DNA from 2 places in the Devosia sp. GW821-FHT12F11 genome. Region 1 is predicted to be linked to the other one. Evidence: predicted binding sites of a transcription regulator. Region 1 holds the regulator's gene; the other holds the start of a gene.
The links. Region 1 encodes PhoB, which activates phosphate uptake and scavenging genes when phosphate is short. Its sites were predicted from a motif close to TGTCATNNANCTGTCAT; they were not measured.
Positions count from the first base shown of each region.

Region 2: the regulator PhoB is predicted to act here: its motif matches at 8,310-8,326, upstream of AC1ROK_RS14220 (esterase-like activity of phytase family protein).

Region 1 covers NZ_JBXAPX010000002.1:425,716-437,876, reverse strand. Annotated here, with positions in the region: gene AC1ROK_RS07720 (PstS family phosphate ABC transporter substrate-binding protein) at 1-63, shown strand, start outside; gene pstC (phosphate ABC transporter permease subunit PstC) at 164-1,633, shown strand; gene pstA (phosphate ABC transporter permease PstA) at 1,630-2,949, shown strand; gene pstB (phosphate ABC transporter ATP-binding protein PstB) at 2,971-3,780, shown strand; gene phoU (phosphate signaling complex protein PhoU) at 3,799-4,494, shown strand; gene phoB (phosphate regulon transcriptional regulator PhoB) at 4,594-5,295, shown strand; gene AC1ROK_RS07690 (amidase) at 5,428-6,906, opposite strand; gene AC1ROK_RS07685 (ThuA domain-containing protein) at 7,071-7,712, shown strand; gene AC1ROK_RS07680 (aldo/keto reductase) at 7,697-8,737, shown strand; gene AC1ROK_RS07675 (dienelactone hydrolase family protein) at 8,775-9,449, shown strand; gene AC1ROK_RS07670 (hypothetical protein) at 9,442-9,888, shown strand; gene AC1ROK_RS07665 (DUF1697 domain-containing protein) at 10,061-10,621, opposite strand; gene AC1ROK_RS07660 (GcrA family cell cycle regulator) at 10,703-11,272, opposite strand; gene AC1ROK_RS07655 (aspartate aminotransferase family protein) at 11,666-12,161, shown strand, end outside.
Region 2 covers NZ_JBXAPX010000004.1:274,401-286,561, forward strand. Annotated here, with positions in the region: gene AC1ROK_RS14185 (serine hydrolase domain-containing protein) at 1-395, shown strand, start outside; gene AC1ROK_RS14190 (serine hydrolase domain-containing protein) at 484-1,590, shown strand; gene xth (exodeoxyribonuclease III) at 1,619-2,398, shown strand; gene AC1ROK_RS14200 (hypothetical protein) at 2,410-2,607, shown strand; gene AC1ROK_RS14205 (hypothetical protein) at 2,610-2,840, opposite strand; gene AC1ROK_RS14210 (tetratricopeptide repeat protein) at 2,957-3,703, opposite strand; gene ilvD (dihydroxy-acid dehydratase) at 3,789-5,513, opposite strand; gene AC1ROK_RS14220 (esterase-like activity of phytase family protein) at 6,083-8,242, opposite strand; gene AC1ROK_RS14225 (ATP-dependent helicase) at 8,406-10,805, shown strand; gene AC1ROK_RS14230 (thiol-disulfide oxidoreductase DCC family protein) at 10,802-11,260, shown strand; gene AC1ROK_RS14235 (hypothetical protein) at 11,319-11,777, shown strand; gene AC1ROK_RS14240 (nuclear transport factor 2 family protein) at 11,791-12,161, opposite strand, start outside.

The DNA of each region.
Region 1 (12,161 bases):
GCGGCTCCCGATGCCGAGCGCGAAGAGATCCGCGCCAAGTTCGAAGCCGGTACGGCTCTCTGATACGACATCTCGGCGCGGGCCTCGGGTCCGCGCCGTCTCCCGCGCATAGCGCGGGTCTACCCGCCCGTAGCGGCGGTCTAACCGGGGCAAGTGAGGCGTCATGTCAGCAGGCTGGGTAGTAGCAATCGTTCTGGCCATTGGTGCCGTGGCTTATTTCTTTGCCGCCCAGCGCGCCCGCGTGCAGCGCGACGGCACCGACCGGTCCAAGGAAGTCGCGCACTCGCTGCCGACCTATCACGGCTGGCTCGCCTTCATCTTCGCCACCGTCCCGGCGCTGCTGGTCTTTCTCGTTGTCAGCTCCGTCTCGGCCGGCTTGCTCGACAGCCGCATCCGCTCGGAGGTCACGGCCCACATCGCCGATCCTGCAGCCGCCAGCCTCTCCATCGGCATTGTCCGCAATGCGTCGAACGCGCTGACCCAGCTCAATCTTTCGGGCGCCAATGTCCCGACCTCCTATGCCGCGCTGCGCGATATGGCGACGTCGGCCGGCATCAGCCTTGCCGAGAGCGGTGAGGACTACATGGTGCCGCTCGCTGCCAGCGTGAATGCCGATGCCGGCGTCCACAAGCTGATCGGCCAGGGCCTGACGCTGCTGCTGTCGCTTGCCGGCGCCGCCTTCGCCTACTCCCGCATCCGGCTGCGCCTCAGGGCCCGCAACCAGGTCGAACGGGTTGTGCTGTGGTCGCTGCTGGCCGCCTCGTCGGTCGCCATCCTCACCACCGTCGGCATCATTCTGTCGATGCTGGGCGAGACCATCCACTTCTTCTCCGAGGTCAACCCGCTGACCTTCTTCTTCGGCACCGTGTGGGACCCGCGCTTCGCGGACGCCGGTGCAGGCGCGACCAACGGCCAGTTCGGCCTCATCCCGCTGCTCATGGGCACGCTCTATATCGCCCTGGTCTCGATGCTGTTCGCCGTGCCGGTCGGGCTGATGGCCGCCGTCTATATGGGCGAGTACGCCTCGAACCGGGTGCGCTCGACCGTCAAGCCGCTGCTCGAACTGCTCGCCGGTATCCCCACCATCGTCTACGGCATCTTCGCCGTGGTGACGCTGGGGCCGTTCTTCCGCGATCTCTCGGCGGCGCTCGCCGGCGGGTTTTCCTTCATCCAGGCGCAGTCGGTGTTCACCGCCGGCATCGTCATGGGCGTGATGCTGATCCCGGTGGTCTCCTCGCTTTCCGATGACGTGATCACCGCGGTACCCCGTTCCATGCGCGACGGTTCGCTGGCGCTCGGCGCCACCCGGTCCGAGACCATTCGCAAGGTGATCCTGCCGGCCGCGCTCCCCGGCATCGTCGGCGCGCTGCTGCTCACCGCCTCGCGTGCCATCGGCGAAACCATGATCGTGGTGCTTGCCGCCGGTGTCGCCGCCCGCATCAACTTCAACCCGTTCGAGGCGATGACCACCATCACGGTCAAGATCGTCAACCAGCTCACCGGCGACCTCGAGTTCAACTCGCCGCAGACCCTGGTCGCCTTCGCCCTCGGCCTCACCCTCTTCACGCTGACGCTCGGCATGAACGTCTACGCGCTCTACATCGTGCGCAAGTATCGGGAGCAGTATGAATGACCGACGCAGCCTTGCCCCACGCCACCGTGGCCACCACGGCTTCGGCCCGTCGTGATTTCGGCCTGAAGCGCCGCCACGCCGCCGAGTTCCGCTTCCGCCTCTATGGCATCGTAGCCATCGTCATCGGCCTCGGCTTCCTCGCCGTCCTGCTGGTTTCGATCTTTTCGAAGGGCTACACGGCCTTCGTCCAGACCGCGATCACCGTTCCGGTGGAGTTCTCGGCCTCGATCATCGACAAGGACAATGAGCGCGCCACCAACCCGCGCGTCCTCGTCTCCGCCAACTACCCGATCATCGCCCGCAATGCCGTGGCCAAGGCGCTTGGCGTCTCGCCCGACGACAAGGCGGCGATGCGCGATATCGGCAAGTTCGTCTCCGACGGTTCGCGCTCGACCCTGCGCGAGATCGTCGTCAACGACCCCTCGGTGATCGGCACCACCCGCAACGTCACGCTCCTCGCCGCCGCCGATATCGACAGCGCCAACAAGGGCCAGATCGATCTCAGCGTCCCCGAGAGCAAGCGCAAGGTCTCCGACCAGCAGGTCGCCTGGCTCGATCAGCTCAAGCAGGAAGGCGCCATCTCGACGCCGTTCAACTGGGGCCTTCTCACCTTCGGCGCCTCCAGCCGCCCGGAGACCGCGGGGCTCGGCGTGGCGCTCGTCGGCTCGCTCTACATGATGGCGATCGTGCTGCTCTGCGCGCTTCCCATCGGTGTCGCCGCCTCGATCTATCTCGAGGAATTCGCCAAGAAGAACCGCTTCACCGACTTCATCGAGGTGAACATCAACAATCTGGCTGCCGTGCCGTCGATCGTCTTCGGCCTGCTCGGGCTGGCGGTGTTCATCAACTTCTTCGGCATGCCGCGTTCGGCGCCGATCGTCGGTGGCCTCGTCCTCACGCTGATGACCCTGCCCACCATCATCATCGCCACCCGCGCCGCGCTCCGCTCGGTGCCGCCCTCGATCCGCTCTGCGGCGCTCGGCATCGGTGCCTCGAAGATGCAGATGGTGTTCGACCACGTGCTGCCGCTCGCCACCCCGGGCATCCTCACCGGCACCATTATCGGTCTCGCTCGGGCACTCGGTGAAACCGCGCCGCTGCTGCTCATCGGCATGGTGGCGTTCGTCGCCGACCGCCCGACCACGCCGCTCGACCCGGCGACCGCTTTGCCCGTGCAGATTTACATGTGGGCCAACGAGGCCGAGCGCGCCTTCGTCGAGCGCACCTCGGGCGCCATCATCGTGCTGCTGCTGTTCCTCGCCCTGATGAACCTTGCCGCCATTCTCCTCCGCCGCCGCTTCGAGCGCCGCTGGTAACCTCTGACCTGGATGACCGACATGTCCCTCGAATCCGCTGCGACCATTGCCGCTCCCGTCTCGCGTCCCAACGCTCTGCCGAAAATGACCGGCGAGAATGTCGGGGTGTTCTACGGAGCCAAGCAGGCGCTGTTCGACGTCAACCTGAAGATCGAGCAGTTCAACGTCACCTCGCTGATCGGCCCCTCGGGCTGCGGCAAGTCGACCTTCCTGCGCTCGCTCAACCGCATGAACGACACCATCGACGGCTGCCGCGTCACCGGCAAGATCAACCTCGACGAGGACGATATCTACGATCCGTCGATCGACGTGGTGGAACTGCGCGCCCGCGTTGGCATGGTGTTCCAGAAGCCCAATCCGTTCCCCAAGTCGATCTACGAGAACGTCGCTTACGGCCCCAAGATCCACGGCATCGCCCGCAACAAGGCCGATCTCGACGAGATCGTGCACTCCTCGCTGCGCCGCGCCGGCCTGTGGAACGAAGTGAAGGACCGCCTGCAGGAGCCGGGCACCGGCCTTTCCGGTGGTCAGCAGCAGCGCCTCTGCATCGCCCGCGCCATCGCCACCAAGCCAGAAGTGCTGCTGATGGACGAACCGTGCTCGGCCCTCGATCCGATCGCCACCGCCGTCATCGAGGAACTGATCGACGAGCTACGTGAGAACTTCACCATCGTCATCGTCACCCACTCCATGCAGCAGGCCGCCCGCGTCAGCCAGAAGACCGCGTTCTTCCACCTCGGTAAGCTCATCGAGGAAGGCAAGACCGAGGACATCTTCACCAATCCCAAGAACAAGCAGACGCAGGACTACATCACCGGCCGTATCGGCTGATCCGAGAGGAATTCGAGAATGGCATCGCTCAACGAGCACATCGTTTCCTCTTACGAGGACGAACTCACCAACCTCAACAAGGCCATTTCCGAGATGGGTGGCATGGTCGAACAGGCCATCACCGAGTCGGCCGTCGCCTTGCTCAAGCTCGATCACAAGCAGGCCCAGGACGTGCGCCTGTTCGACAAGAAGATCGACGACATGCAGCAGCGCATCAACGACGCTGCGGTGTCGATCATCGCGCGTCGCCAGCCGATGGCCGCGGACCTGCGCATGGTGGTGACCTCGATCCAGGTCGCCAACGATCTCGAGCGCACGGGCGATATGGCCAAGCAGCTGGCCAAGCGCGCCATGCAGATCGAGTCGCTCGGTCTCGCGCCCAAGTTCTACAATGGCGTCAAGCACATGAAGGAACTGGTGGCGCGGCAGCTGAAGAGCGCCATCGATGCCTACCTCAATCGCGACTCCGCCGCGGCGGTCGAGGTCTGCAGCCGCGATGACGAGGTCGATGCGATGTACAACTCGCTGTTCCGCGAACTGCTCACCTATATGATGGAAGATCCGCGCAACATCACGCAGTGCACGCACCTGTTGTTCTGCACCAAGAGCCTCGAGCGCGTCGGCGACCACGCCACCAACATCGCCGAAGCCGCCTACTATCTCGAAACCGGCCGCCACCTCGGCGCCGACGAACAGCAGCGCCAGCCGCGCTGAATCCCTTCGCCGTCTCATTGCGACGGCGAAGGTCTAAGCCTTTGATTTCCAGAGCTCTCAGGTCCGTAGCTGTCCTGAAAGCACTCTAGGGGTGATCCGATGTCCGCTACCATCCTGATCGTCGAGGACGAAGCCGATCTGGCCGTCCTGCTGCGCTACAACCTGGAAGCCGAAGGCTTCCGGGTCGCCACCGCCGCCTCGGGCGACGAGGCGGTGGAGCGCATCCGCGACGGCGTCCCGGATCTGATCCTGCTCGACTGGATGCTGCCTGGCCTTTCTGGCATCGAACTCTGCCGGCGCTGGCGCTCTCGCGAGGAAACCGCGCGCACCCCGATCATCATGATCACCGCGCGCGGCGAAGAAGAGGAGCGCGTCCGCGGCCTCGCCACCGGCGCCGACGATTATGTGGTGAAGCCGTTCTCGATCCCCGAGCTCCTCGCCCGCATCAACGCGCTGCTCCGCCGTTCGAGCCCGCAGCTCGTCACTGCGGTGCTGAAAGCCGGTGACCTCGAGCTCGATCGCACCAGCCACCGCGTCCGTCGCGGCGGCCGCGAAGTGCACCTCGGCCCCACCGAGTACCGCCTGCTCGAATACCTGATGCGCCACCCCGGCCGCGTCTACTCCCGCGAGCAGCTGCTCGACGGCGTCTGGGGCAACGATGTCTATGTCGACGAGCGCACCGTCGATGTGCATGTCGGGCGCCTGCGCAAGGCCATCAACCGCCACCGCGACGCCGACCCGATCCGCACCGTCCGCGGCGCCGGCTACGCCTTTGACGAGCGCTTTGCGGCGGTGAGTTGAGCGCCAAACCCACCGGCGTCATCCCCGCGAAGGCGGGGACCCAGTGGGATGTCTCAACGCCAGCGAGGGCCGATAGTCCGCACTGGGTTCCCGCCTGCGCGGGAATGACGCCGGTGGGTGGAACCGAGTCCCCTAAATCACCCGCTCCGCACAGATCCGATAACTGTCCGCCCACGGCCGCAGCTGTTCGAACGTCGCGCTGGCCGCCAGTACATCGGCATCGGCGTAGCGTCGCCCGATGATCTGCATGCCGACGGGCAGCCCATCCACCAGCCCGGCCGGGATCGACGCGGCCGGATGCCCGGTGAAGTTGAGCGGGTAGGTGAGGCACCAGCCGATCCCCTGGTCGACGGCCTCGCCGTTGACCTCGCGCGGCCCGTGCGTGTTGCCGCCGACCTCGTTCTTGACTGGTAGCGCGGCGACCGTCGGGGTGATCACCAGGTCATAGGTGGCGAAGGCAGCCTGGAACGCGTCGTAAATCTCCGACCGCATCGCCTGGTCGCGGCGGAGGTCCGCCGCCGTCATCGTCTGCCCGTAGCTTTCGATCCAGTGCAGGTACTCCGGTGGGAAATCCCCGCGATGCTGCCCGAGCAGGTCGAGCCCACCGGCTTTCACCGCCTCCAGCGTTCCCAGGTTGAGCGGCATCATCAGCCGTAGCCAGAGGTCGCTCAGCTCGCGCTGCGAATAGCGGATGCCGAGCTTGATTTCCTCGACCTCTGCGCCGGCTTCGCCGAACGCGGCGACGGCCCGCTTCACCGTCTCCGCCACCCGCGGATCGACCGGGAACACGTCGAGATTAGGGCTGTAGCCGATCCGGAACCCCTTGATCGACTTCTTCAGGGCGCCGAGGTAGTCAACCGTTTCGTCTAGGCTCAGCGGGTCGCGCGGATCGTAGCCGCCGAGCACGCTCATCGCCAGCGCCGCATCTTCGACCGTGCGGGTGATCGGTCCCTCGAACACATAGGGCAGGTCGCCGGCAAACGCATTGGGCCGCATCACCACCGGCACGCGCCCGAAGGCCGGCTTGTAGCCATAGACCCCGCACCACGCCGCGGGGATGCGGATCGAGCCGCCGGCATCGGTGCCCTCGGCAATCGACACCAGGCCATCGGCGACGATCGCTGCGCTGCCACCGGAGGAACCGCCCGGGTTGCGTGTCGTGTCGAACGGGTTGCTGGTCGGCCCGAACAGGTAGTTGTCGGTCACTCCGCGCAACCCCATCACCGGCGCGTTGGTCTTGCCCACGAGGATGGCGCCGCCTTTTTCGATCCGCTCGGCGAACGGGCAGTAGAACTGCGCGATGTTGTCCCTGAGTGCCCGCACCCCGCCGAAGGTTGTCGGCCAGCCCGGCTTGAAATCGAACAGGTCCTTGATCGCTGACGGCACGCCATGTAGCGGCGGCAGGACCGCTCCGCTCATCACCGCTGCCTCGGCCGCCTTCGCCTCGCGACGCGCATCGTCGAAACCGAGATAGATCAGCGCATTGAGGCTGGGGTTGCGCGCTTCGATCCGCGCGATCGTTGCCTCCATCACCTCGACCGGCGACACTTCGCGCTGGCGGATGCGTCGCGCCATTTCGGCAGCGCTCACATAGGAATAGTCACTCGACACGTCGCGTCCCCCTCTTGTTTCCGGGCAGGATACTCGACGGGAAAGCGGGCCCCGCACAATGCACCGTTCGACGGGGAACGCTGATCTACCATACCAATTCCTGCTTGCCTTAACCCGCTGCTTTTGTTCAGGTCCACGGCCGGTTGCGGCGAGGGATGAGGAAGATGAAGACAGCGTTGGTCGTATGGGGTGGGCTCGAGCTGCACGAGCCCGAAAAAGGCGCGCATATCGTGCGCGAAATCCTCGAGGGCGAGGGTTTCGAGGTCGACGTCACCGGCGACTACACGGCGCTGGGTGGCGAAAATGTCGGCTCCTACGACCTGATCGTGCCGCAGATCACCGGCGGCGAACTCGACCGCGAGAACTCGATCCGCTTCTGCGCCGCCATCGAGGCCGGCACCGGGCTCGCGGGCTTCCACCACGCGCTGGCCACCAGCTTTCCCGGCAATGCGCGGATGCGCTTTCTCGGCGGCTGCACCTTCGCCACCCACCCGGGCGATATCATCAGCTACCGGGTCGACCCCAAGGTGACGGACGACCCGATCATGGCCGGCATAACGAGCTTCGAGCACACCTCGGAGCAGTACTACATGCATGTCGACCCCACCGTTGAGGTTCTCGCCACCACGACCTTTTCGGGCGAGCACGCCTTCTGGAAGAAGGGCGCCGAGATGCCGGTGGTCTATAAATCCGCCTATGGCCACGGTCGCGTCTTCTACACCGCGCTCGGCCACAAGCCGGCCGAGCTGGACAAGCCCGAGATCAAGACCATCCTGCACCGGGGGCTGCTATGGGCAGCCCGCTGATCCCCTCCCGTCCGGTCGGCGCGACCGGTCTCGACATCAGCCGCATCGGCTTCGGCGGCGCGCCGCTCGGCGACTTGAAGCGGGCGCCGACCGATGCCGGGGCCCGCGAAGTGCTTGAGGCCGCCTGGGATGCCGGCATCCGCTACTTTGACACTGCCCCGTTCTACGGCGCCGGCCTGTCGGAGCGTCGGATCGGCGATTTCCTGCGCGACAAACCAAGGCAGAGCTACGTTCTGTCGACCAAGGTGGGGCGTCTTCTGGTCCCCGACCGCGCCTTTGCGATGGAACGCCACGGCGATCCGCGCGCCCTGCCGTTCCGGCCGAAGTTCGATTTCACTTACGACGGGGTGATGCGCAGCTACGATAACTCGCTGCAGCGGCTGGGGCTCGAAAGCATCGACATCCTGTTTCTCCACGATATCGGGGCCTTCAGCCAGCGCGAGCGCCATGCCGAGACCATGAAGCAGGCACTCGAAGGCGGCGGCATCCGTGCGCTCGAAGAGTTGCGCGCCTCGGGTGCGGTGAAGGCGATCGGGGCAGGGGTCAACGAGTGGCAGATCATCGATGAGCTGATGAACCATGCTCGCTTCGACATTTTCCTGCTCGCCAACCGCTACACCCTGCTCGACCAGCAGGTGATCGACACGCTACTGCCGCGGGTCAGGCGCGAAGGCGTAGCGATCGTCGACGGCGCTCCGCTCAACAGCGGCATCCTCGCCACGGGTCCGGTTCCAAACGCGATTTACGACTACGCGCAGGCGAGTCCCGAGATGATCGAGAAGACCCGCCGCATCGAGGAACTGTGCCGCAAGCACGGCACCACGCTGATCCGCGCCGCACTCAACTTCCCGCTCGGCCACGAGGCGATCACCGCCATCATCCCTGGCTTCTCCAACGTCGCCGAGTTCAACGACAACCTTGCCGGCTATCGCAAAGCCATCCCCGACGCACTCTGGGCCGAGCTACGGTCGGCGGGCCTGCTGCATCCGAATGCGCCGGGCCCCGTTACCCCGATACTGGCGTAGGATACGCTCGAAACTTCCAACCACCCCGGAGGCCCCCATGGGCGAACGCATCAAACTCACTGCTTCCGATGGCTTCGTCCTCAACGCCTACCGCGCCGCGCCGGAAGGCAAGCCGCGCGGCGGCGTCGTGCTGATCCAGGAGGTCTGGGGTCTCAGCAACTGGGTCCGCAGTGTCGCCGACCGCTGGGCCCGTCACGGCTACCTGACCATCGCTCCGGCGATGTTCGACCGCGCCGAATACGGCTTCGAGAGCGAGAACTATGGCGCCGACCACTTTCCTCTGGTCGGCGAGCTGATGAAGAAGTTCTCGATGGAGACCGCCATGACCGACGTCGAGGCCGGCATCAAGGCCGCTTCCGAAGCTGGCAAGGTCGGCATCACCGGCTATTGCTTCGGCGGCCGCGTGAGCTGGATCGCTGCCAGCAGGCTGTCCGGCCTCAGCGCCGCATCGGCCTACTATGGCGGTGGCGTGCCGAACTACATCGAGCTGACGCCCAAGGTGCCGATCGAGATGCATTTTGGCGACAAGGACCAGGGCATTCCGCTCGAGCAGGTCGAGCAGTTGAAGGCCCGCCACCCGGAGGCGGATATCTACGTTTACAGCGGCGATCACGGCTTCTGTAACAGCGACCGTCCGGACAAGTTCGACGAAGCCTCCTGCACCAAGGCCTCGGTGCGCTCGCTGGAGTTCTTCCATAAGCACCTTGGCTGACCTCGCCCGCCACCTCGGCTATCTTGAGGAGGCGGTGGCCGACGCACGAACGGCCATGCTGTCGCGCAGGAAAGCGATGCTGGCGGCCTATCTGGTCGATGCCTACGCCGACCGGTTGTTCAGGGCGAGGGCCGAGCCGGCGGCCGATGTGCTGGAGTTTCGCGCCGCGCTCGCTGGCGCCCACCCGGCACTCGCCAGCCTCTTCGATCTCGTCGGCGGCCGGGCCGAACTCGTCACCGAAGCCGTCGAAGTGCCGCTCGCCAAGTATAGCAAGCTCGGCGTCGAGGACTTTATGGTCAGCCTCTACAACGGCCACACCGTGCAGCGCCTGCGCATCATTGGTCCGGATGGCAGCCGGCAGGACGTGCACGAGGTGCTGGCGGCGGCGCTGGAGGCCTACCTTGGAGAGGGCGGCACCACCCCCTCCGAGCTGCGCTAAGTCGCTGACGCGACAAGCTGCGCTTGCCTCCCCCATCAAGGGGGAGGTGGGGGCCGGTGGATTGGACTGGATCGCGCCACATACACTGAACGGCACCTCCCCCTTGATGGGGGAGGATGGGAGGGGTGGGGCTACAGGCGAGATGTGGCGGTTTGAGGGGGCTCGAGCGCGACTACCGCTCCATCGCCTCCAGCAATTCCAGCAGCTTCCGCGTCGTCTGCCAGCTGCGGATGGTCATCGATTTGTAGAGCGGCGACTCCATGATCCTGCTGAGCCGGCTTTTGGTCCGTTCGGCGCTGAGCCGCTGCGAGTAGATCATGCCCTCGCCGGGCCACACCTTGTCGACGCCGTCGCGCGGTTTGAACACCGCGAAGGCCTCGTCGCGGTCGATATCCATCAGGAATATCGCGTCGCTGTGATACGTGTCGGGTTCGTCGCCGAACCCCTTGGGCCGTTTGTCGACAATGGCCCTGAGCTGCTCGTGGCTGAGCACCAGCACCTTGACCAGCTCGTCATCGAGCTTGAACGTCGCCGTCAGCCCGTCCTCGATCTCTCTGGCAATGTTGGGGGCCGCGAGTTTCGAGCGGAACATGGCGTTGCCTGAGGCGATGTAGGTCGAGACATCCTCGAGCCCGATCTCTTCCAGCAGCTTTTTCAACCCCGCCATCGGCACCTTGTTCTTGCCGCCGACATTGATGCCACGCAGCAGCGCCAGGTAGGTGGTTGTCGCCATGCTGTCCTCCCGCTTCGTCGAGACCCTCAAAATGACAAAGGCCGGGATCGCTCCCGGCCTTTGTTGAAATCAATGCGACGCTCAGCGCTTCTTCTTGTCGATCTGGTGGTAGGCCCGGCGCGAGTGGAACTCGCAGTAGGGCTTACCCTCGTTCGAGTGCTGGCCGCAGAAATAGAAGTCCGGGGTCAGCGGATCGCCGATCGGCCACTTGCAGGTGTGTTCGCTGAGCTGCAGCAGGGTCAGCCGTTGCTCCACCGGGATGAAGAGCTCGGCCGCCTGCGGCGCCATCTCCATCTCGACCGCGAATTCCTCTTCCATCTTCAGGGCCGTTGCGCCGTGAATGGCGCCACCGCCACCACCGCCGCTCCCGACATTCATCGAGTTGCGGGTCTTCATCACCGTGCCCAACCCGCTCGAACGCGAGGTGCTGGCCGGCGAGGAAACGCGGCGGGCGGCGGGACGCGGTGCACTGCGCACCCGCGGCGTCGACGTCGCCGGCTTGGCGCGGCCCGAGAGCTTCAGCCGATGCACCTTGCCGATCACCGCGTTACGGGTAACGCCTTCGCCCAATACGCCCGCGATCTGACTGGCGCTCAGCCCCTCAAGCCAAAGTTTCTTGAGCAGCTCGACGCGTTCTTCAGTCCAGCCCATCAACTATCCGCTCCTAAACCGCCATTCAGGACTCTGACAGACTCCTCAGCCGTGCCGTTGCCTCAGCAACAGCCCGATACGCTACGCATCGTAGGTCTGATGGGTCCGCCACACGAGATATCGTGTCCCAATGCCTTGATACTACACGGGTCGCGGAATCCGGTGCAAGAGTCGCTGCCGTTTTACACGGGGAAAAAGCGTCTGCAATTTGGCCGTCGTCGGAAGCCGCTTCAAATCAGGCACTTGAGGGCGGCAAGCCCCGTTTCCGTTGACTTAAGTACTCCACAAAGGCATATGGAGAGCCTGCAACGCGCCGCATTTTCGCAGCGCGTTTTTGGTTTTTGTGGGGCTTTTGCAACAGTCCCGGAACGAGCCCATGAAAGGGGTGCGAATATGTCTGCGCTGTACGGTACGTATGCCCGGTCCGACCTCGCTTTTGAGCGGGGCGAGGGCGTGCGATTGTTCGCGCAGGACGGCACGCCCTACCTCGATTTCCACGCCGGCGTGGCGGTCAACGCGCTGGGCCACGGCGACCCGCACATGGTGGCGGCGCTCAAGGCGGCGGCCGAGAGGGTCTGGCACACCGCCAACACCTTCACCATTCCCGAGCAGGAACGGCTCGGCCAGCGGCTGGTCGAGAACACCTTCGCCGATGCGTGCTTTTTCACCAACTCGGGCACCGAAGCGGTGGAGTGCGCGGTCAAGACTGCCCGGCACTATTTCTGGGCCAAGGGCGAGAAGGACCGCTACGAGATCATCGCCTTCACCGGCTCCTTCCATGGCCGCACTATGGGGATGATCGCCGCCTCCGGCAACGAGCATTATCTCGAAGGCTTCGGCCCGCCGCTCGAGGGCTTCAAGCACCTGGCGCCCGGCGACCTGAAGGCCG
Region 2 (12,161 bases), on a different contig from region 1:
TCGATGCAGCGGCCTTTCAGTCGGGCGGTGGCGGAGCGGCCGGCAGCGGCCCCGACTTCATGCGGCTGCTGGAGGCATTGCGCACTGGCGGGGCGATCCTGCGGCCCGAGACAGCGAAGCTTGCTCTTTCCAACCAGACCCCTCAGTTGACCCAGGCGGTCTCACCCGGCTGGCAATTCTGCCTGTTCGGCGCCTGGCTCGACGATCCCTCGGCCGCCGGCGTCCCGGCTCCCCGCGGCATGGTGCGGTGGGGCGGCATCTATGGGCACAACTGGTTCATAGATCCCGCCGCAGGCCTCAGCGTCGTTTCCATGAGCAATACCGGGCTCGAGGGATCGGACGGCCGGTTCCGGGACGACATTCTGCAAGCCGTTTACCGTGACTCTCCCGCCTGATCCACTGGTCGGTTAGGCATTTCGGCGGCTTGCATTTTGCCGCGCCAAACCGTTAGCGTCCTTCCTAATCTGGGGAGGATTCATGAGTTTGCAGTCGAAAATTGACGCGGCAATCGACGCCGCGCTGGTGAGCCGCATTGTCGGTTGCGTCGTCCTGGTCAACCAGGGCGGCAAGGAGATTTACGCCCGCACCGCCGGGCTGGCCGATCGCGAGGCCAACCGTAAGCTCGAGCGCAACGCCATCTTCCGCCTCGCCTCGGTGACTAAGCCGATCGTCGCCACCGCGGCGCTCAAGATGATGGAAGCGGGCCTGCTTCAGCTCGACGATCCGGTCAGCAAATACCTGCCCTATTTCACCCCGGCGAGCCCCGACGGCGTGGTCCGGCCGATCACGCTGCGGCAGCTGTTCGCCCACAGCTCAGGTCTGACCTACGAGACCACGCCGGCCGATGTCGCGCCCGGAATGTCCGGTCCCTACATCTCGCTCGAGGAGAACCTTCGCCGGCTGGCGCGCGCCCCGCTCGCCTTCGCACCGGGCACCGCCTGGGGCTACGGCACCAGCATCGACGTGCTGGGCGGCGTGATCGCCGCCATCAACGGCTCGACGCTCGAGGCCGCCGTGGTCAAGTATGCCGCCGGCCCGCTCGACATGGTCGATTGGCGCTTCACCCCGACCGATGCCACCCGTGTGGCCGCCAACTACGCCAATGGCAATCCGCCGGAAGCGCCGGTGACGCCGCCGGCGCGGATCACCGAGGAAAACTCGCAGGGCACCGGCTGGCAGGTCGATCGCATCTTCCGCGCCGATGCCCCGCAATCGGGTGGCGGCGGCTCGTGCGGCACCGCCGACGACATCATGAAGATGCTCGAGGTCTACAATGGCGGCACGCACCTCTCAGCCGCGACCGTCGACGAAGCGTTCCGCAACCAGATCGGCACGCTGCCGCGGCGCGACACCGACGCCGGCAAGCGCTTCACCCTGCTCGGCGCCGTGATCGATGATCCCAAGGCGGCACGCAGCCCCTGCCCGGTCGGCACGCTCGACTGGGGCGGCGCCTGGGGGCACAACTGGATCATCGACCGCACCAACAAGCTGTCGATCGTGGTGTGCACCAATGTCGCACCCGAGGGCTGCAACGGGCCGTTCCGCGAGGACATCCGCGACGCGGTTTACGCTGGGCTCGCCAGCAAGTAGGTTTTCCTGCCATCCAAGGAGTCCCCGCATGCGCATCGCCACCTGGAATATCAACGGTGTCAAAGCTCGGCAGGGACTTCTTCTCAAATGGCTTGAAGACGTCTCGCCCGACATCGTCTGCCTGCAGGAAATCAAGTCAGTCGACGACGCCTTCCCGCGCATGGAGATCGAGGCGCTCGGCTACAATGTCGAAACGCACGGCCAGAAGAGCTGGAACGGCGTTGCGATTCTGTCCAAGCACCGGTTCGATGAAGTCACCCGGGGGCTCCCCGGCGACGACGGCGACGAGCAGTCGCGACTGATCGAAGGCGTGTTCTCGGTCGAGGGCGGCGTCGTGCGGGTGTGCTGCATCTACCTGCCCAACGGCAATCCGGTCGGCACCGACAAGTTCACCTACAAGCTCGGCTGGATGGATCGCCTGCACAGCTTCGTCGAAGGCCGCCTGGCGCTCGAGGAGCCGTTCATCCTGCTCGGCGACTACAACATCATCCCCGCAGCGATCGATGCCAAGAACCCCAAGCAGTGGGTCGGCGATGCGCTGTTCCGTCCCGAGAGCGCCGAGCGCTGGCGCGCCCTCGTCAACCTGGGGCTGACCGATGCGATCCGCGCGGTTACGGACGAGCCGTCCTACACGTTCTGGGATTTCAAGACCTTCGGCTGGGATCGCGACGACGGTATCCGCATCGACCACCTGCTGCTCTCACCGCAGGCGGCGGACCGGCTCAACGACGTTATCGTCCACCGCGAAGTGCGCGGCATGGACAAGCCCAGCGACCACGTGCCGGTCGAAGGCGACTTCGCGTTCTGAGGATGGCGAGCGTGCCCGATCTGGCCGAGATCGAGGCTACGGTGGTCCGGATGGAGGCGCGCTACCGCGCCGAGCCACTATTTGCCGTCTATCGCCGGCTTTGCACTCAGTTCGAGGCCGATCTCAGCGATCGCCGGGATCTCGCGCTCGCAAAGGCGTCGGCGCTCATGCTGGTGAAGTTTGCCGGCGAAGCGCCCGACAAACGGTGAGTTCAGCGGATATTGCCAACCGAGTTCTTGGCGGTGTCGTGCTTCGTCTTCAGCACATTGCTGACGCTCGCCTCAGCGACCTTGACGGTGCCGTCATCCTTGTTGCGATCGAGGAAATGGCTGATCGAGGCCGTCGCGACGCGGGCCTGGGCAGACACATCGTCCACGAACCCACGGACATCCTTGGGCAGCGTGATGACGACGATGAGAGCGAGAATGATCGGCAAACGCATGATGGACACCAACGGGCTAACTGTCCCGATGGTTGCCACCTCGCGGCTGAACTGCTGCTGAACGAGGCTGTCAGTTAGCCCGCGTGAGGGCTGACGCCCCTCACGCCGCGAACGGCTTACAGCCCGCCGAAGCGGGTGCCGAGCGAGTCGGCGAGTTCGACGGCCTGCTTGCGCTGCTCGGGCGTCGCGACGGACATCGCGTTGGTGAGCAGGTCGTGTATCCAGCTGTCGTCGACAGTGCCCGCAGCGCGGCGCGAGGCGACGGTGAGCCACATCAGGCCTTCGATCGGATCGGCGTCGATCCCCTCGCCGTTGAACAGCATGCTGCCGAGCTTGGCCTGTGCCCCGGCATGGCCCTTGCGGGCCGCGAGGTTGAGCCAGCGGGCGCTCTGCAGCGGATTGTCGCCGAGCTCGGCGTCGTCGAGATAGAGCTCGCCAACCTTGTACTGCGCGTCGGCGTCGCCGAAATAGGACGCGGCGTGCATGATCAGCTTGTTGGAATAGGCCTCGTTCTTGGGGATGCCGGCTTCCGGCAGGCCCTGGCGGTAATACTCGCCGATCTTGAGGAACGACTGCGCCACGATATCGGCTTCGACGCCCTTGGGGGCGGTATCGGCATGCTCGTCGGCGATCTGGCTGAAATAGCCGAACGCCTTGACCGGGTCCTTGTCGACGCCCTCGCCGCTCTCGTACATCAGCCCCAGCTGGAACAGCGCCATCGGCTGGCCGGCCAGCGCCGCATCCTCGAGCGCGGCGATCAGATCGGCGCTGGAAATGCCGCCCCCTGCCCCGTCGAGCTGGTTGGCCATGGCAAGCGCCGCATCGGCGGCCGTCTCGGGCGCAGCCGGCAGCGACGGCAGCACGCCACTCACCTGGGCGGCAGCCGGGGTGGCTACGCCCGCAATCGCGAGCGCAGCCCAAAACGCAACGGAAACAAGGGCTCCTGCCCTAAATGTCCGCATACTGCTCCTTCTCGCCCTTGGCGCCGGGGTTGGTCAGCGCGCCGTAACGCGCCGGGCCCACCAGCTGGGCATACTTCCAGATCGCGCCCGAGCCATACTCGGTTTCGCGCGGGGCCCAGCTCGTCTTGCGCCGGGCAAACTCTTCCTCCGACACGTTGACCGAAATCTCGCCGATCGTGGCGTCCAAGGTGATGATGTCACCGTCCTGAATATGGGCGATGGGGCCGCCGATCGCCGCTTCGGGGCCGACATGGCCGACGCAGAAGCCGCGGGTGGCGCCGGAGAAGCGGCCGTCGGTGATGAGCGCAACCTTGTCGCCCATGCCCTGCCCGTAGAGCGCTGCCGTGGTCGACAGCATCTCGCGCATGCCGGGGCCGCCCTTCGGGCCTTCGTAGCGGATGACGAGCACGTCGCCTTCCTTGTAGGTCCGCTTCTCGACTGCCTCGAAGCACTTCTCTTCGGTGTCGAAGACGCGGGCCGGCCCGACGAAACGCAGGTTCTTGAGGCCCGCCACCTTCACGATGGCGCCGTCGGGCGCGAGGTTGCCACGCAGCGACACCACGCCGCCGGTCGGCGAGATCGGGTTCGAGGTGGTGCGGATCACGTCCTGCTCGGTGTTGAACTTCACCTTCGCGAGGTTCTCGGCAACCGTCTTGCCGGTGACCGTCATGCAGTCGCCGTGCAGATACCCGCCATCGAGCAGCGCCTTCATCACCAGCGGGATGCCGCCGGCCTCGAACAGGTCCTTGGCGACATATTTGCCGCCCGGCTTCAGGTCGCCGATATAGGGGGTCTTCTTGAAGATCTCGCCGACGTCGAACAGGTCGAAATCGATGCCCGCCTCATGCGCCATCGCCGGCAGGTGCAGTGCGGCGTTGGTCGAACCGCCGGTAGCGGCGACGGTCATGGCGGCATTCTCGAATGCCTTGCGGGTGACGATGTCGCGCGGACGGAGCTGCACCTTGAGCAGTTCCATCACCTGCTCGCCGGCGGCGGCGCAGAGCGCGTCACGAATTTCGTACGGGGCCGGAGCGCCGCAACTATACGGCAGTGCAAGCCCGATAGCTTCCGCCACCATGGCCATGGTGTTGGCGGTGTACTGGCCGCCGCAGGAGCCGGCCGACGGACAGGCGACGCGCTCGAGCTCGTCGAGGGTCTCGTCGTCCATCTTGCCGACCGAGTGCAGGCCCACCGCCTCGAACAGGTCCTGCACCACGACGTCGCGGCCACGGAAGCGGCCGGGCAGGATCGAGCCGCCATAGATGAAGATCGACGGCACGTTGAGCCGGATCATCGCCATCATCATGCCCGGCAGCGACTTGTCGCAGCCGGCCATGGCGACCAGCGCGTCATAGGAGTGGCCGCGCATCGTCAGCTCGACCGAGTCGGCGATGACGTCGCGCGAAGCCAGCGACGACTTCATGCCGGCATGCCCCATGGCGATGCCGTCAGTGACGGTGATGGTGGTGAACTCACGCGGCGTACCGCGGTTGGCGGCAACGCCCTTCTTGACCGCCTGTGCCTGGCGACCGAGCGAAATATTGCACGGTGCCGCCTCGTTCCACGCCGTCGCCACGCCGACCAGCGGCTGGTGAATCTGCTCGGTGGTCAAGCCCATGGCGTAGAGATAGGAGCGATGCGGAGCGCGCTCCGGACCCTCTGTCACATGCCTGCTGGGAAGACGCGATTTATCGACGTAGTTCGATGCCATTTCTTGGTCCCGCTTGCCCGGCCGCTGTTCTCCGGCGCCCCTCGCAAGGCGCCGTTTATGGGGTTTCGGCCTGACAAGCCACAAGGGCGGGGAGCACACGAATGGTTCGCTGCGAAAGCAAATGGCTTCCACATTCCTCGCTGCCCGTCCGAGATTTGTCCTCTGCTTCTTTTAGGGTCACATTGTGGCGGCGATCCTCAGCAAAACGTTGACCGCCAGGCGGCCAAATCGGGATTCGACCTTGCTGTTGCAAAAACGTCACGGGCGATTCATTGGGCGTTCAGGATGGGGGCTAGGCGGCGGCTTGCGCTCGCCTTTCAATCCTCCACCGGCCGTCATCCCGACGAAAGTCGGGACCCAGTGTTCCGCCGGCTCCATCACCTCCAACCTCACCGACCCGTCCGTGATGGACCGGCACGGTTCGCGCTTGGTGAACGGTTCGAGCAGTAGGTCCCCGTCGCGGGGATGACGCCAGTGAGTGAGGCCAATGCGGCCCCGCCCCCCCAAAACGAAGCGGAGCCGGCCCTTTCGGACCGGCCCCTGAGCCCCGCGAGCAGGAGGCTGTTCGGTTACTGGATCGTGCCGACCGACCAGAAGAACGTCTCGCCCGAGGAGTCGGCGACGCCGTCATTGTCGGTGATGACGTAGCCGGTGCCGTCGGCGCCGATGGCGAAGCTTTCGACCTTGTCGACGACGTAGCCGTTGTTGGAAGCGAGGTCGGGGATGAAGTCGCGAACTTCTTGTTTGGTGACCACCGGCAGCTCGCCGCCGATTTCGGCGCCGACCAGCGCCGAGACCGGAACGCGGTAGAGCTTCTTCAGCGCGGCCTTGAGCGCGATCTGGTTGTCGCGCTCGACGATGTAGACGTAGTCGCCATGCGCGGTGATTTCGGAGAGACCGTTCCAGGCGCCTTCGGCCGCTGCTTCGAGCGGGTAGCGGACGGCCGACCAGGTCTTGTCCTTGGTGTTGTAGCCCAGGAGCTTCACCTGGCCCTTCGGATCATCCTTCCACTCGCGCTGGATCGCCACCCACAGGGTGTCGCCAACCTTGGTGACGCCCTCGGCGCCATAGCGGATCTCGTTCGGCAGCAGCGCCTCGGGGAACGCCACCTCCTCGGTGATCTTGCCCTCGGCATCGACGCGATACAGCGCATGCGGCGTCAGCTTGTCGCTGCGGCCTTCCGAGGCCACCCAGAAACCGCCCTCACCGTCGAGCGTGATGCCCTCGAGATCGAGCTTCTGCGCCGCGTCGCCACCGCGGGTGATGACGGTTTTCTTGACGATCTTCGCCGGCTTGGCGGTGGCGTCGATCTCATAGATCGCCGGCTGGGCCGAGAGCACACTGTCGCTGACGGCGTAGAGGATCCCCGGCTTCTCGGCGTCGCCCACGGCGCCCGAGATGGCGGCCCAGCCGATCGGCTTGCCGTCGGCATCGAGGTCGGAGATCAGCTGCGGGTAGGCCGCTTCGCCTTCGCCGAGCTCGTAGAGCATGACGTGCGAGCCGGCGAGGCCATCAGCGCGGAGGTCCGTCTCGTTCGCCGTAACGAACAGGTTACGCTGGGGGATGGCAACCGACCCTTCCGGGCCGATGCCGGAGGGCAGCGACTGCAGGTATTCCGGCTGGGCCCCGGTGTCCTTGTACACCGCGACCAGCGACGCGCGTTCCTCTGCGACGAACAGGTAGGAGGTATCGCCGTAGGTGGCGGCCTCGAGGCCCTCGGGCTCGACGCCCTTCTTGTTGCGCGCATCCGGATAGTGGCCGAGGCGGGCCGCCTCATACTCCATCGACGGGCCGCTCTCGTAGGCGACAGTGCCGTCCTTGTTGAAGATGGTGAAGCTGCGCGAGCCGCCCTTCCAGTCGCCTTCATTGGCGACGACCAGGCGGTTGTCGTCGAGCCACTTCACCGCGTCCGGCTCACGGGCGACGTCTTCCAGCTTGCCGGTGAACTTGAGCGCGCCATCCTTCTTGGTGTCGATGCCATCGAGGCTGACGGTGCCGGCCGAGAAATGCGACTTCACCGCGCCGGTCTTGCCGTCGACGATGACGATCTCGTTGTTCTCCTGCAGAGTCACCGCGACTTCGTCGAGGCCATTGAAGCTCACATACTCGACTTCCGGATCCTCCGGCGCGATAGCCGCGAGGCCGGTCAGTTCAACCTTGGAAAGGCTCTCGGGATCGAGCGCGCCGCCGTTGATCGACAGCAGCACCAGGTAGCCGCCCGGCGCCTGCGGGATGGCGCCGTCGTTCACGTCCTCGTCGCGCTCGTTCTCGATGGCAATGGCAAGGATCGTCCCGGCGGCATTGTGGGCGATCGAGTCGGGCTGGCCGCCTAGCTCGACAGTGCTTTCGATGGCCTTGGTGCCGAGGTCGACAACGACCAGCTTGCCCGACGGATTGGCCTTGCTCTCGGAGGTATTGACCGCGGCGTAGACCTTGTTGCCGACGATGGTCACCGAGGTGGGCTCGCCGTCGAGCGCCAGGAAGCCTGCGGCCTTCGGGGCCTTGGCGTCGGTGATATCGATGAAGCCGATGCCGCCGGCCGGGCTGTCGGAATAGACGAGCGTCAGGCCGTCTTCCGAGGCGGTGATGATTTCCGACGAGGTCGCCTCGGCCTCGGGGTTGTTCAGCTCGACCGGGAAGCTGGCGATCCGGTTGAACACCGGAGCGGCATAGGCCGAGGTGGCGAGAAGGCCAGCGGTGAGGCCGAGGAGAATGGATTTGAACTGCATTGTTGGCGCCCCTGAAAATCGAGGGCTTCGGCTTAGGCACGCCGCACAACGGCCACATGACAATGCGGTGACAGATCTGTGACAGCCCCTCGCCGCATATACATCAGGGCTTGCACTCCCTATATTCGCCAATGAGAACGAAACAGGATTCGTCGTTTCCCTTATGGCAGCAGAACCGCAGCGCCTCGACCGCCCGCAGGCGGGCTCGATCACCAGCCAGTTTGGCCGGGGAGCGGCGACGCCCGACTACCTGAAGGGCCTCAACGAGGAGCAGCGCGACGCCGTGCTGACCACCGAGGGCCCGCTGCTGGTGCTCGCCGGCGCCGGCACCGGCAAGACCCGGGTGCTGACCACCCGCATCGCTCACATCCTGAACTCCAGGAAAGCCTGGCCGTCCGAGATCCTGTCGGTGACCTTCACCAACAAGGCCGCGCGCGAGATGAAGGAGCGCATCGGTGCGCTGGTCGGCTCGGGCGTCGAGGGCATGCCCTGGCTCGGCACCTTCCACTCGATCGGCGCGCGCCTGCTGCGGCGTCACGCCGAGCTGGTAGGGCTGCGCTCGGATTTCACCATCCTCGATACCGACGACCAGATCCGGCTGATCAAGCAGTTGCTGGAAGCCGCCAACATCGACGAGAAGCGCTGGCCGGCCAAGCAGTTCGCCGGGATGATGGACAACTGGAAGAACCGCGGCCAGCTGCCCGCCGACGTGTCGATGGCCGACCGTGCGGCATTTGCCAATGGCCGGATCCCCGACCTCTACCAGCAGTACCAGGATCGGCTGAAGACGCTGAACGCCACCGATTTCGGCGACCTGCTGCTGCTCTGCATCAAGCTGTTCCGCGAGTACCCCGACGTGCTGGCTGAGTATCACCGGCGCTTCAAATACATCCTCGTCGACGAGTACCAGGATTCGAACATCGCGCAGTACCTGTGGCTGCGCCTCCTCGCGCAGGGCAAGCCCGCCTCGGAGGCGAACCTCTGCGTGGTGGGCGACGACGACCAGTCGATCTATGGCTGGCGCGGCGCCGAGGTCGACAACATCCTCCGCTTCGAGAAGGATTTTCCGGGCGCCAAGGTGATCCGGCTCGAGCGCAACTACCGCTCGACCAGCAACATCCTGAAGGCCGCCTCGCACCTCATCGCCAACAATGAGAGCCGGTTGGGCAAGACGCTGCAGACCGATGTCGGCGAGCCGGGCGAGCTAGTGATGGTCACCTCGGTGTGGGATTCCGACGAAGAAGCCCGCCAGGTCGGCGAGGAGATCGAGCAGTTCCAGCGCCAGGGCGAGGCGCTGAATTCGATGGCCATCCTGGTGCGCGCGTCGCACCAGATGCGCGCCTTCGAAGAGCGCTTCATCACCCTCGGCCTCAACTACCGGGTCATCGGCGGCCCGCGCTTTTACGAGCGCAAGGAAATCCGCGATGCGCTGGCCTATCTCAGGCTGGTATTCAATCCGACAGACGACCTCGCCTTCGAGCGCATCATCAACACGCCCAAACGTGGGCTGGGCGACTCGACGTTGCAGATCCTTCACGATGCGGCCCGCCACCAGGGGTCTTCGTTGACCGGCGCGGTACGGGCATTGATCCAGACCGAGGAACTGAAGCCGAAGCAGCGCACCACGCTGCGGCAATTGATGGATCAGTTCGACGACTGGTCCCAGCGCGCACGCGCCCTGCCCTCGGACGATTCGCTGGAAGACGAGGTGGGATCGCCGGCGCGCAGGGAACCGCCGCATGTGGCGCTGGCCCAGCAGGTGCTCGACGAGTCCGGCTACACCGAGATGTGGCAGAACGACAAATCCGCCGAATCCGAAGGTCGCCTCGAGAACCTGAAGGAACTGGTGAATTCGATGGGCGAGTTCGACTCGCTCGGCGGTTTCCTCGAGCACGTCTCGCTGGTGATGGACCGCGACACCGGCGAGGCCGACGACGCCGTGTCGATCATGACGCTGCACTCGGCCAAGGGGCTGGAGTTCGAAACCGTGTTCCTCCCCGGTTGGGAGGAGGGCCTGTTCCCCAGTCAGCGCACCCTTGATGAGAGTGGCCGCGCCGGGCTCGAGGAAGAGCGCCGGCTCGCCTATGTCGGCCTGACCCGGGCCCGCAAGCGCCTGCGCGTCTCGGTGGCGCAGAACCGGCTGACGCATGGCCTCTGGCAATCGGCAATCCCGTCGCGCTTCCTCGACGAACTGCCGGCGGCAGCAGTCGAGGTGAAGGATACCGGCTCGGCCTATGGCGGCTATGGCTATGGCGGACGCACCGCGGGCGGCCGCTTCGATACCCGCGACCCGTTCGATTCCCTTTACGAGACCCCCGGCTGGCAGCGCGCCCGCGCCCAGGCGTCGTCCCGCAAATCGGCCGGCCCGGTGACCATCGACGGCGACCTCGTCGCCCGCTCGGTCGATGACGGCCGCGGCTCGAAATACGATGTCGGCGAGCGCGTCTTCCATCTGAAATTCGGCTATGGCCGGATCGATCAGATCGAAGGCAACAAGCTGACCATCGAGTTCGAGAAAGCCGGCCGCAAGAAAGTGCTCGAGAGCTTCGTGCAGAAGCCGTGAGCGTCACGCGCGACGCCTACAGCTACCGGCACGACAACCGCGTCGTCGCGTTCGCGGACGATCATCCGGTGATGATTTACGATGGCTATTGCGGGCTCTGTTCCAGCGCCGTGCAGTTCGTGCTTCGCCATGACCGCAGCAGGGTGTTTCGCTTCATCGCCGCCCAGAGCGAACTCGGTACCTCGATCTATCGGCACTATGGCCTCGACCCGCACGACTACGAGACCTTTATCGTGCTGGCCGACGGCGTGCCGCGGTTTTCATCCGATGCTGTGATCGAGATCGGGCGACGGCTTGGCTTGCCGTGGTCGATGGGCACGGCGGCCGCCGCCCTGCCCCGCTCCGTTCGCGATGGCCTCTATTTCTGGATCGCCCGTCACCGCATGAAGCTCTTCGGCAGACGCGACACCTGCCACCTGCCGGTGCCCGACGAGCGCGACCGTTTCCTCGCCTAGCCGTTAGGGCAGAAGGCGGCTAAGCAGGTGGTGAGTTTCGCTGGAGGGGGCGTGGACGATGCCGTGGGCCGGGCCAACGAAAAGCAAGACCTCGAGCGGCCTCAGGACGGTCATCATCGTCATCGCCGCTGTCGTGATCGTCAGTCTCATCTGGGCGGCGGTCAACCTCTTTTCATCCATGGACCAGCAAGTCGGCCAGTCCCGCGCGGCGGCTGACAAGGTTGTGGCTGCGGTATCGGCAGATTGGGGGCGCGCGACCTTCGACCCACTGGCAACCGCAGAGTTCGTCACCGCCCATGCCAAGGGGCAATACGACAGCACCCGCTACCTGCAGATCCTGGGCGCGATGCAGTCCACTCGGGCCTGCGTGATGGAGGGGATGCAGATCGAGAACTGGAGCGGCTGGAGCCGGTGGAAGTGTCCAGCCGTGTTCGAGAGCGGCGAGGCGAGCCTGGTCATCACCCTGACGCTCAGCAGCGGCCAATGGCGGCTATCGGACTTCGCGGTGCAGATCTGAGCCCGGCTGTCGCCTAGCCCTCGATCATCGGCGCATGGGCCTCCTCCACGCCGGCGCGAGCGAGACGGTCGAGCGTGGCGGCGAGCAGCGTCGTGTCGGGGCAGATGATCAGGCGGGTCATCTTGCCCCATCGGATGTGGACGGCATGGATCCCCTGGTTGGTGGTCACCACCCCGTCGGTGCCGGAGTTACGCTCCCGCCACTCGACCACCGCGAGGGTGTTCCATGGCGTACCGCTGACGGTGATGCGGTCGATATCGAAGTGGATGTCGGGCAGCAGCCGATAGAGCCGCGCGTACCAGCTGCTGGTCTGGTTGAGCGTAGTGCGGCGCCCGCCGAGTGCGCTCATGCCGAGGAAGATGTGCTCGAAGGTCGGCGCGAAGC